One region of the Kribbella amoyensis genome, then DNA from elsewhere that is predicted to be linked to it. Evidence: riboswitches for the same ligand, from Rfam matches in the RefSeq annotation. Region 1 holds a riboswitch; the other holds the start of a gene.

What was found. A riboswitch is a leader RNA that binds a small molecule or an ion and turns the genes downstream of it on or off. The one in region 1 is predicted to bind S-adenosylmethionine.
Region 2: linked by a shared signal. The riboswitch ahead of FB561_RS38205 (GNAT family N-acetyltransferase) and the one ahead of thrC (threonine synthase) in region 1 are both predicted to bind S-adenosylmethionine.

What each region holds. Positions count from the first base shown of each region.
Region 1 is NZ_VIVK01000001.1:3,044,710-3,049,649, forward strand. Features, by position in the region: gene FB561_RS14520 (DNA-3-methyladenine glycosylase family protein) at 1-75, shown strand, start outside; gene FB561_RS14525 (cation:proton antiporter) at 148-1,389, shown strand; gene FB561_RS14530 (GlxA family transcriptional regulator) at 1,596-2,561, shown strand; SAM riboswitch class I at 2,671-2,810, shown strand; gene thrC (threonine synthase) at 2,825-4,093, shown strand; gene FB561_RS14540 (ubiquitin-like small modifier protein 1) at 4,090-4,365, shown strand; gene FB561_RS14545 (zinc-dependent alcohol dehydrogenase family protein) at 4,847-4,940, shown strand, end outside.
Region 2 is NZ_VIVK01000001.1:1,929,558-1,934,497, forward strand. Features, by position in the region: gene FB561_RS09230 (glycerophosphodiester phosphodiesterase) at 1-410, shown strand, start outside; gene FB561_RS09235 (ATP-binding protein) at 736-1,137, shown strand; gene FB561_RS09240 (DUF5926 family protein) at 1,175-2,143, shown strand; gene FB561_RS09245 (peptidase inhibitor family I36 protein) at 2,201-2,578, opposite strand; gene FB561_RS38200 (GNAT family N-acetyltransferase) at 2,692-2,997, opposite strand; gene FB561_RS38205 (GNAT family N-acetyltransferase) at 2,973-3,437, opposite strand; SAM riboswitch class IV at 3,538-3,654, opposite strand; gene FB561_RS09255 (arginine deiminase) at 3,983-4,940, opposite strand, start outside.

The DNA of each region.
Region 1 (4,940 bases):
ATCGGCCACCCCCGGTACGGCCCACGCATGTCCCTGCCCACTCACACCCCCGGAGCCACGCACCGCCTCCGCTGACCGGGTCCGGGTGGTCGGTGTCACTCCGCGTGGAGGGGTCGGGATACGGGGAGTGGGCACCGGGTTGTCATCATGCGGATCGACGGGGACGGGCTGTACCTGGTCGCCGGGGCCGCCCTGTTGCTCGGGGCGGTACTGCCTCGGCTGTTGCGGCGGTATGCCGTCTCGGCGCCGATCGCGTTTCTCGGGGTCGGGATGCTGCTCGGATTCTTCGTGGATCGGGGGCAGCTGAGCCCGATCGCCGAGCCGAGGCTGACCGAGCACCTGGCCGAGCTGACGATCCTGATAGCGCTGATGGGTGTCGGGCTGGCGATCGACCGGCCGATCGGGTGGCGGCGCTGGAAGGTGACGTGGCGGCTGTTGTTCGTCGCGATGCCGGCCTGTGTCGCGGCCGTCGCCGGGCTCGGGTGGTTGCTCGGGCTGGCGCCGGCGGTGGCGCTCCTGGTGGCCGGGGTACTCGCTCCGACCGATCCCGTGCTTGCGTCCGACGTCCAGGTCCAGGGGCCGACGACCGGTGTGGACGTGGAGCCGGAGGAGGACGACGAGGTCCGGTTCGCGCTGACCTCGGAGGCGGGCCTGAACGACGGGCTCGCGTTCCCACTGGTCTACCTGGCCGTGTTCGCCGCGACCAAGGGCGCGCTGGGTCACTGGGTCCTCGAGTGGATCGCCTGGGATCTGCTCGGCAAGACCGTGATCGGGGTCGCGATCGGGGCCGGCGCAGGCTGGTTGCTGGGCCGGATGGCGTTCTCGGCCCCGCTGCCCAGCTTCCGCCTGGCCGACTCCCGCGAACCGGTTCTGGCCCTCGCGATGACGCTCGGCGTCTACGGCCTGGCCGAGGTCCTGCACGGCTACGGTTTCCTGGCCGTCTTCGTGGCCGCCCTGACGTTGCGGGCCGAGGAGCGCAGCCACGACTTCCACGAGGAGCTGCACGGCTTCCTCGAACAGCTCGAACACATCCTGACCTGGGGAATCCTCCTGCTGCTCGGCGTCGCGGTGACCGGCGGCCTGCTCGAACCCCTCGACCTGACCGGCGTCGCGATCGGGGCCACCCTGATCCTCGTACTCCGTCCGCTGACCGCCTGGCTGAGTCTCCAGCGCACCTCGATGCGCCGCTCGGAGCGCTGGGTCACCGCGGCCTTCGGGATCCGGGGTGTCGGCTCGATCTTCTACCTCGCCTACGCCGGGAAGGATTTCGCGGAGGACCTGCCCTGGTTGTGGGCGACCGTCGGTTTCACAGTCGTACTGAGCGTGGTCGTGCATGGGGTCGCGGCGACTCCACTGATGCGGATGCTGGAGCGCCGACGCGGGCACTGAACGGAACCGGCTTCGGTGCGTCGACCGGCCGTTTCCGCGGTCGGCGCGTCCGGGCCCGGATCGGCGGTTCGACGCCGTGCCGGATGGCGGAGGCTGCGTGGATTCCGGCGAAGAAGTCCTTCAGTTTTTCGAACATGCCTCTATCGTCCGAGCCTGGCGCGCCGCGCAGAAGTGGCGCGAAGGACGCCTACCGCTAAGATTTCGACATGACCCGATCCACCGTGTCCGTGCTCGCCTACGACGGGATGACGGCGTTCGAGGCCGGCATCGTGATCGAGGTGTTCGGCCTCACCTGGCCCGACATCGACCAGCCCTGGTACGAGCTCAAGGTCTGCACCGAGACGCCGGAGCCGGTCCGCGTCATCGGCGGCGCCACGCTCAGTACGCCGCACGGGCTGGACGACTTCGCCGCGGCCGACACGGTGGTGGTGCCGAGCGTCCGCGATCCGCAGGCCGAGATCTCGCCCGAACTGGTGGCCGCCCTGCGCAGCGCTCACGCGCGGGGCGCCCGGATGGTGTCGATCTGCTCGGGCGCGTTCGCGCTCGCCGCGGCCGGGATCCTGGACGGCCGCCGCGCGACCACCCACTGGCGGTACGCCGAGCAGTTGCGGGACCGCTATCCCGCGATCGACGTGGACCCCGAGCCGCTCTACGTCGACGACGGTGGCGTGTTCACGAGTGCGGGCTGCGCGGCCGGGCTCGACCTGTCGCTGCACCTGGTCCGCCAGGATCTCGGCGCCGCCGTCGCGAACGCGGTCGCCCGCCGCCTGGTGATCCAGCCGTACCGGACCGGCGGCCAGGCGCAGTACATCGAGGCCCCGATGCCGCCGAAGCCCGACGACGCCCCGGTCGCCCGGAGCATCGCCTGGGCCCTGGACCACCTGGCCGAGCCGATCGGCGTACCCGACCTGGCCGAGGTGGCCGGGCTGTCACCCCGGACGTACCTGCGGCACTTCGTCCGGGCGACCGGGGCGACCCCGGCCAAGTGGCTGATCGCCCAGCGGATCCAGGCGGCGCTGGCGATGCTGGAGACCGGCGACGCGCCGGTCGAGGAGATCGCGCTGGCGGCCGGGTTCGCGACCCCGGTGACGTTCCGGCACCACTTCGGCAAGGCGCTGCGGACCTCGCCCTCGGCGTACCGGCGGACCTTCCGGGCCCGGCTGGCGGGCTGACGCCCAGGCGGCTCGCGGGCCGGCCGGGAGCGGGCGGCGGGCTGAGATCGCCGTCTCGAATCCTGGGATCGAGGGACAAGATCTGGACTCGATTCGGTAACCTCGGCAGTGCTCATCCAGAGGGACTGAGGGAAACGGCCCGTTGACGTCCCGGCAACCCTCCCCGTGGAGGTCTCTCCCGAGACGCTCGCGAGGGACCGGTGCCAAATCCGTCCCGCGCCGAGATCCGGCGACCGGGGAAGATGAGGGAGGGAACCTCTCACATGAGCCTGACCGCCACCGGGTCCACCCACACCATCCGCGAAGGTGCCTTCGGCAACGGTACGCACCTGAGCTGCCGCGCCTGTGGGGCGAAGTCGCCGCTCGGTCCGTTCTACGCCTGTATGGAGTGCTTCGGTCCGCTCGAGGTCGGGTACGAGTTCCCGGCGATCACGCGCGAACAGATCGAGGCCGGACCCAAGAACATCTGGCGCTACCAGCCGCTGCTGCCCGTCCCCACCGACGTGGCCAGCTTCCCGAACACCGAACCCGGCTACACCCGGCTCGTCGACGCCGGCAACCTGGCCCGCGAGCTCGGGCTGAAGAAGCTCTGGGTGAAGGACGACTCGGGCAACCCGACGCACTCGTTCAAGGACCGGGTCGTCGCCTCCGCCCTGAGCGCCACCCGCGAGCTCGGCATGAAGGTCTTCGCCTGCCCCTCCACCGGCAACCTGGCCAACGCCGTCGCCGCGGCCGCCGCGCGGGCCGGGATCCGCTCGGTCGTCTTCATCCCGAAGGACCTGGAGCGGCCCAAGGTCATCACCACCGCGGTGTACGGCGGCACGCTGGTCGCCGTCGACGGCAACTACGACGACGTGAACAAGCTCGCCTCCGAGATCGCCGGCGAGGAGGAGGGCTGGGCGTTCGTCAACGTCAACGTCCGGCCGTACTACTCCGAGGGCTCCAAGACGCTCGCCTTCGAGATCGCCGAGCAGCTCGGCTGGCGGCTGCCGCAGCAGATCGTCGTCCCGGTCGCGTCCGGCTCCCAGCTGACCAAGATCGACAAGGGCTTCACCGAGCTCGGCAAGCTGGGTCTCGTCGACGCGACCGACTACAAGGTGTACGGCGCCCAGGCGACCGGCTGCTCCCCGGTGGCGCAGGCGTTCCGGGACGGGCACGACGTGGTCAAGCCGGTCCGCCCCGACACCATCGCCAAGTCGCTGGCGATCGGCAACCCCGCCGACGGCCCGTACGTCCTCGACGTCGCCCGCCGGACCGGTGGCGTGATCGCCGACGTCACCGACGAGGAAGTTGTCGAGGGCATCCAGTTGCTGGCCCGGACCGAGGGCATCTTCACCGAGACCGCGGGCGGGGTGACCGTCGCGACGCTGAAGAAGCTGGTCGCGACCGGCCAGCTCGACCCCGAGGCCGAGACGGTGATCATCAACTCCGGCGACGGGCTCAAGACGCTCGACGCCGTGGCCGACCGGGTCGGCCCCAAGGTGACCATCCCCGCGTCGTACGACGCCTTCGTGGAAGCAGGTCTGCAGTGAGCGTCAGCGTCCGGGTCCCGACCATCCTGCGCCCCTACACCCAGGGTGCGTCCGAGGTCTCCGTCGAAGGTACGACCCTGAGCGAGGTGCTGGAGTCCCTCGACACGTCGTACCCCGGCATCAAGGGCCGCGTCCTGGACGACTCGGGCGAGCTGCGCCGCTTCGTCAACGTCTACGTCGACAACGACGACGTCCGCTTCGCCGAAGGCCTGCAGACCGCCATCAAGGACGGCGGCCAGGTCTCCATCATCCCGGCCGTCGCAGGCGGCTGACCAAACCCAGCCCGCCCCGCCCCGTACCTCCGCCGCACAAGCTGGCGCTGAGCCGGCGCGGCCACCTTGAACAGGACCTGGGGACTGCGGACAAGCCACAACATGTCCACAGTCCCGACTGGCCGGCCCGTGGTCCCGGCAAGGTGTCCGCGGTCCCGGGTGGGCGACCGCGGTCCTGACCATGAGTAGCACCCCGCGCTGTCCGTGAGACTCGCGCCGGCTAGCGCCGTACGTCACGCCTGACGCGTTGCAGCACGCCAGACGCCAGCACAGCCCGCCAGCGGTCGGACAGCCCGCCACCGGTCGGACAGCCCGCCACCGGTCGGATAGCCCGCCAGTGGTCGGGTGGCTCGCCGGGGTTCGGGTGGCTTGCCAGGGGTTCGCGCAGCTTGCCAGTGGTCGGGTTGGCCGTCAGGGGCGGGCTCGGACGGGAGTTTGCCGAGCTGGTTGCGGTGGTGGTCGGTGGCTTTACCATGCGGGGATGCGTGCTGTGGTGGTTGAGGGGTTCGGGGTGCTGCCTTCGGTTCGGGAGGTGGCGGTACCGCGGGTTGCGGCTGGTGGGGTTCTGGTGCGGG
Region 2 (4,940 bases), 1.1 Mb from region 1:
CCGAGTCCCCGGCCCGGGTGATGTCGTTCTCCTGGCTCTCGCTCCGCCGCGTCCGCACGATGGCGCCGGGGCTGCGGACGGTCCTGCTGATGGACCGGGTGCCGCTGCGCTTCCGCGACGGCTCGCTCCCGACCGGCGTCTCGTACGCGGGTCCGAGCCTGGAGATCGTCACCGCCCACCCCGAGTACGTCGACCGAGCGCACAAGCACGGCCACCAGGTCCACGTCTGGACCGTCAACGCGGACGAGGACGTCCGGCACTGCCGCGACATCGGCGTGGACGCCATCATCAGCGACCGCCCGCAGCAGGCCCTGAAGACGCTCGCCGACCCCACTCCGGCCCTCCCGCTGGCCCTCCGCCGCCCCAGGACGGCCCGCCGCCCGCTCCGCCGCACTCCCCGCAAGCTTTAGGGCGCTGCAGCTTCCTGCAAGGTTCCGGGTCGGAGGTATAGGTGGGCCCGCGCTGGGGTACATCCCTCTCGGCCGTCCGGCCGGGCGGTCGTTCAGCCGCGGCCGGAGATCCACTGGAATGAGTCCGGTTGCGTGACGAGATGAATGCGACCGGTAATTTGCACGTTCGATTTCGTCCGGTTTGTCACGGTTTCTCTGCTAAACGTGTGATGTTTCATGCCGATCTGTAACGGAATAACGGCAGGTGTTTTCAATGCCTCGATCTTGGGCAGAACTGTCAGTGCTGTTCCGATGACCGAGGAGACCCTGCTTGTCCTCTGCGACCATGCCTGCTGATGTGAGCGTTGTGGATGTCGTCCTGCCGCACGAAGTGTCCGCGGTGGCGGATGCCCGTCGCCGCCTGGCCGGCTACCTCCAGCGCCTCCGGGTCGCCGAGAACGCTCGTGACGATGCGCAACTGGTCCTCTCCGAACTGTTGTCGAACGCGATCCGCTACGCCCCCGCACTCCCCACCGGCGAGGTCCGCGCCACCTGGTGGGTCGACAAGGCCGGGATCCACCTCGAGGTCACCGACGGCCGCGGCGACACGGAGCCGCAGCGGATCGCCGACGCGCACCCCGAGTCCATCGGCGGCCGCGGCCTGGCCATCGTCGACGTCCTGACCAGCGACTGGGGCATCCGTACCGGCACCACCCATCGCACGGTCTACGCGGTCATCCCGCGCTGACTAACGACCGGGTGGGGGTAGCTGCAAGACTGCGGTCATGGGAAAGAAGTCGCGCAACCGCGCCAAGAACACCTCCACCGTCACGCTCGACCCGGCCGACCTGGTCGATGTCGGGCCGCGGGAGCCCTGCCCCTGTGGTTCGGGCAAGCGGTTCAAGCAGTGCCACGGGCGGGAGCAGGCGCAGGCCGCGGACACTTTCGTGGTGCGGCCGTTCGAGGGGCTGCCGGCCGAGTGCGACCTGATCGCGTTCCGCGAGATCGTCCCGGCCGGGTCCGCCGAGGTGACGCTGACCGGCGAGCACGCGGGCAAGAAGGTCAATCTGGTCACCCTGCTGCCGATGGCGATGCCGGGCCTGGTCCGCGACGACGAGTCGATCTGGATCGGCCTGCAGACGCACGCCTCCACCGGCGACCCGAGTCGCGACGTCGGCCACGCGATCACCGCCGCGCTGACCACCGAGCCGGGCAACCCGATCCAGCTCGGTGACCTGCTGAAGGACGGTCCGCGGCTGCAGGACCTGATCGACACCAGCGAGCCGATCACCGTGAAGGTGCACGAGGGCTTCGACTTCTGGGTCGGCGAGAACGTCGAGGACCCGACCGGCGAGGTCGCCGCCGGCCTCGAACGCGCCAACGCCGCCGCCTCCCCGACGGTCCGCCTGGACTCGGTCGACGCGGCGTACTGGACCCAGATCGGCGACCGCCGGTACCTGCGCTGGGTGATGCCGCACGCCGAGGACACCCTGCTCGACGCGTTGGCCCGGCTGCACGCGGCCGGCGGCTCGGCCCTCACCGACGGCAGCCGCCTGATCGGCTCGTTCCGGGCCCTCGGGGTCCTTGCCCCGGTCTGGGAGCTCCCCGCCGACGCCGAGGCCGCCGACCTGGAGAAGCCGGCCGCCGACTTCGCCGCCGCCCTCGACAAGGCGCTCGCCACCGAAGCCCCGCTCAGCACCGAAGAGCGAGCCGCCCGAGCCGGCCTGGCCAGCCGCCAGCTCACCATCCGCTGAAACCAGTGGTCCCCTGCTGCAGACGGGCAGCAGGGGACCAGCTCTATCCCGCAGCGCTCAGACCTGGACCACAATTCGGTCCGCGGTGTTCTCGTGGGGAAGGACGTTGGCCCCCACGCCGTTGGGACCGAACACCTCGTAGATGGGGACGTACGCAGCTTTGTCTGCGTGCCAGTTGTACAGGATGATCTTTCGGGCCCGGACGGCCCGCATCGACGAGATCTTGTCCTTGTACCCGGCGGGCAGGAGGTACCCGCCGGTCGCGCGAACCACGTAGCGGTCGCCAGTGCCGTGGTAGCCGTCCCACAGGCAGCCGTAGGCGTCCGCGGGGCAGTCCCACGCCGCAGTCGTAGCGGCCTCGGCGGGCGTAAGTACTGCCGTGGCAGCAGCGACCGTCGCGAGTGCGGCGGTAGTTCTGGTCAGCGATTTCTTCATGGAGTCCCTTCGTCGGTGTCTGCCGGCAATAGTTGCCGTCGGCACTGTCATGGAACTGCCGCGGATCTGCCGCCAGGACCGATGCCTTCCCGGGTTGTTGCGGAGGGCCCGGATTACCAGCCGGTGGCCCAGCCGGTTCGGGCTTTGCCTCGACGGACTTTGGGCAGGGGCTGGTTGGTGCCCTGGCTGGTGGGGCGGAGCAGGGCCAGCCGGGCTTGGAGACGGGTGCGGCGGGTCGGCCAGTCCTTGTCGATGATCGAGTACATCGCGGAGTCGCGGAGGCGATCTTCCTCACCCGGGACCCAGGAGCGGGACCAGCTCCGCAGGGTGCCCTCGTAGGTGGCGCCGACGCTCTCGATGGCGGCGCGGGAGTGCAGGTTGCGGGCATCGGTCTTCAGTCGACGCGGGCGACACCCCACTGCTCGAAGGCGTGACTGAAGAGCAGGAGCTTCGCCTCGGCGTTCACCCCCGTCCGCTGCGCCGACGCCGCGAGCCAGGTGAACCCGACCTCGATCGCGCTCAGCCCGGTACCGTCCGGCCAGGGCCGCGGATCCCAGTACGCCGTCGCGCCGATCGCCCGTCCGGTGGCCGGGTCCACCTGCGCGTACGGGGCCAGTCGCCCGGTATCGGCCCGAGCGAGCTGGGCCGCGAGGTAGTCGTCGATCTCCTGGGCCGTCGGTACCCAGGTGTACCGGTAACTGCTCCGATCCTCCTCGGCCGCGACCGCGAGATCGGCCGCGTGCCGGTACTCCAACGGCTCCAGCCGCACGAACTCCCCCACCAGCACGGGTGCCGTCAACACGAACTCGCCGGCCATCCGAGCACCGCGGCCGTCGTACCGGGCCGGATCCGCCGTCACGGAGTCGCCGGGATCCTGCTCGGGTCGTGCCGGTGTCGGGGGGCCCGCGGTGGAAGGCGGGGGAGGTTCGCCGGAGCGCATGAGACGCACGGTCCTTTCGGGTCGCGGCTTGCCCGGTACTCGGCGTACCGGACCAGGTCATCACCCGGGGCACCCCACCCGCTGCTACGAGGGTTGCCGGCCAGCGAGCCGGGGCTTCGCGCTGGCGCTCTTGACCTGTCGCGGACCTTAGCACCGGATTCGCGCCGCGGCCCGTGGATTTCCTTCCGACTTCACCACACAACCGAGCCCCGGACCAGGGCGCGGCCGGAAATGCCGAAGGGCCCGCACGAGGTGCGGGCCCTTCGGAGGCCTGGGTTGGCCCCAGGAACGTGGACGGCCCAAGTCCTGCTGACGGGGGAGCAACAGGGCCTGGGCCTAGGCATGAAGACTACTCACAAGACGGGCCGGGGACAACCCCCGATTTCACTCCGTGTGTCGCAAGGCTTACTTCACTGTGAGTGATCGCGTTCCACGGGGTGGATCGAACGACGGTCGACAGAGCGTCATCGACCCGAGTCGGCCGACCTGGTGAGCGGGTCGCGAAGGATCGGGCAGGACATGCAGCGCGGGCCGCCGCGACCGGAGCCGAGCTCGGAGCCGGAGATCCGGATGACGTCGATCCCGGACTCCTCCAGGCGGGCGTTGGTCTCGACGGTCCGCTCGTAGGCGATGCAGACCCGCGGGGCCAGGGCGAGGGTGTTGTTGCCGTCGTCCCACTGCTCGCGTTCGGCCGTGACCGGGTCGAGGCCGGTGTCGATGCGACGGAGGGTGTCGATCTCGAGCGCCTTGGCCGCCGCCACCAGGAACGGCTCCGGCTCGGCCACGTGCAGCTGGTCGCCGTCGGTCGTGACGGCGAGGGCCCGCATCTCCTCGGCCATGTTCGGGTACATCAGCACGGCGTCGACGTCGACCATCGTGCAGACGGTGTCGAGGTGCATCGTGGCCCGCTGCTGGGCGATCGGGACGGCGAGGACGGTGTGGGCCAGGTCCTTCGCGAAGACCCGGCGGGCCAGTCGTTCGACGCCGGCCGGGGTGGTCCGCTCGCCGACACCGACCGCGAGGACGCCGGGGCCGAGGGCGAGCACGTCGCCGCCTTCCACGTGCTCGAGTTGGTGGTCGTACACCTTGTCGGCGCCGGTGAAGCGCGGGTGGAACCTGTAGATCAGCTCGGTCAGCTGGGTCTCGCGGGACCGGGCCGGCATCGCCAGCGACGTCACCGCCACCGAATCGCGGATCCACACGCTGGAGTCGCGGGTGAAGAGCAGGTTCGGCAGCGGGTCGATGAGGAAGTCTTCGTGGGCGAGCAGCGAGGTGACGAGCCCACCGGCCCGGACCTCGTCGTTCCGCACGCCGGCCATCAGCGCTTCGGCCAGCCCGGCCGGGTCCAGCGAACTCATCGCGGTGCGCAGGTAGTCGCGCAGGGTGTCGCCGAGCCGGAGGTCCTCGCCGGCGCCGTCGATC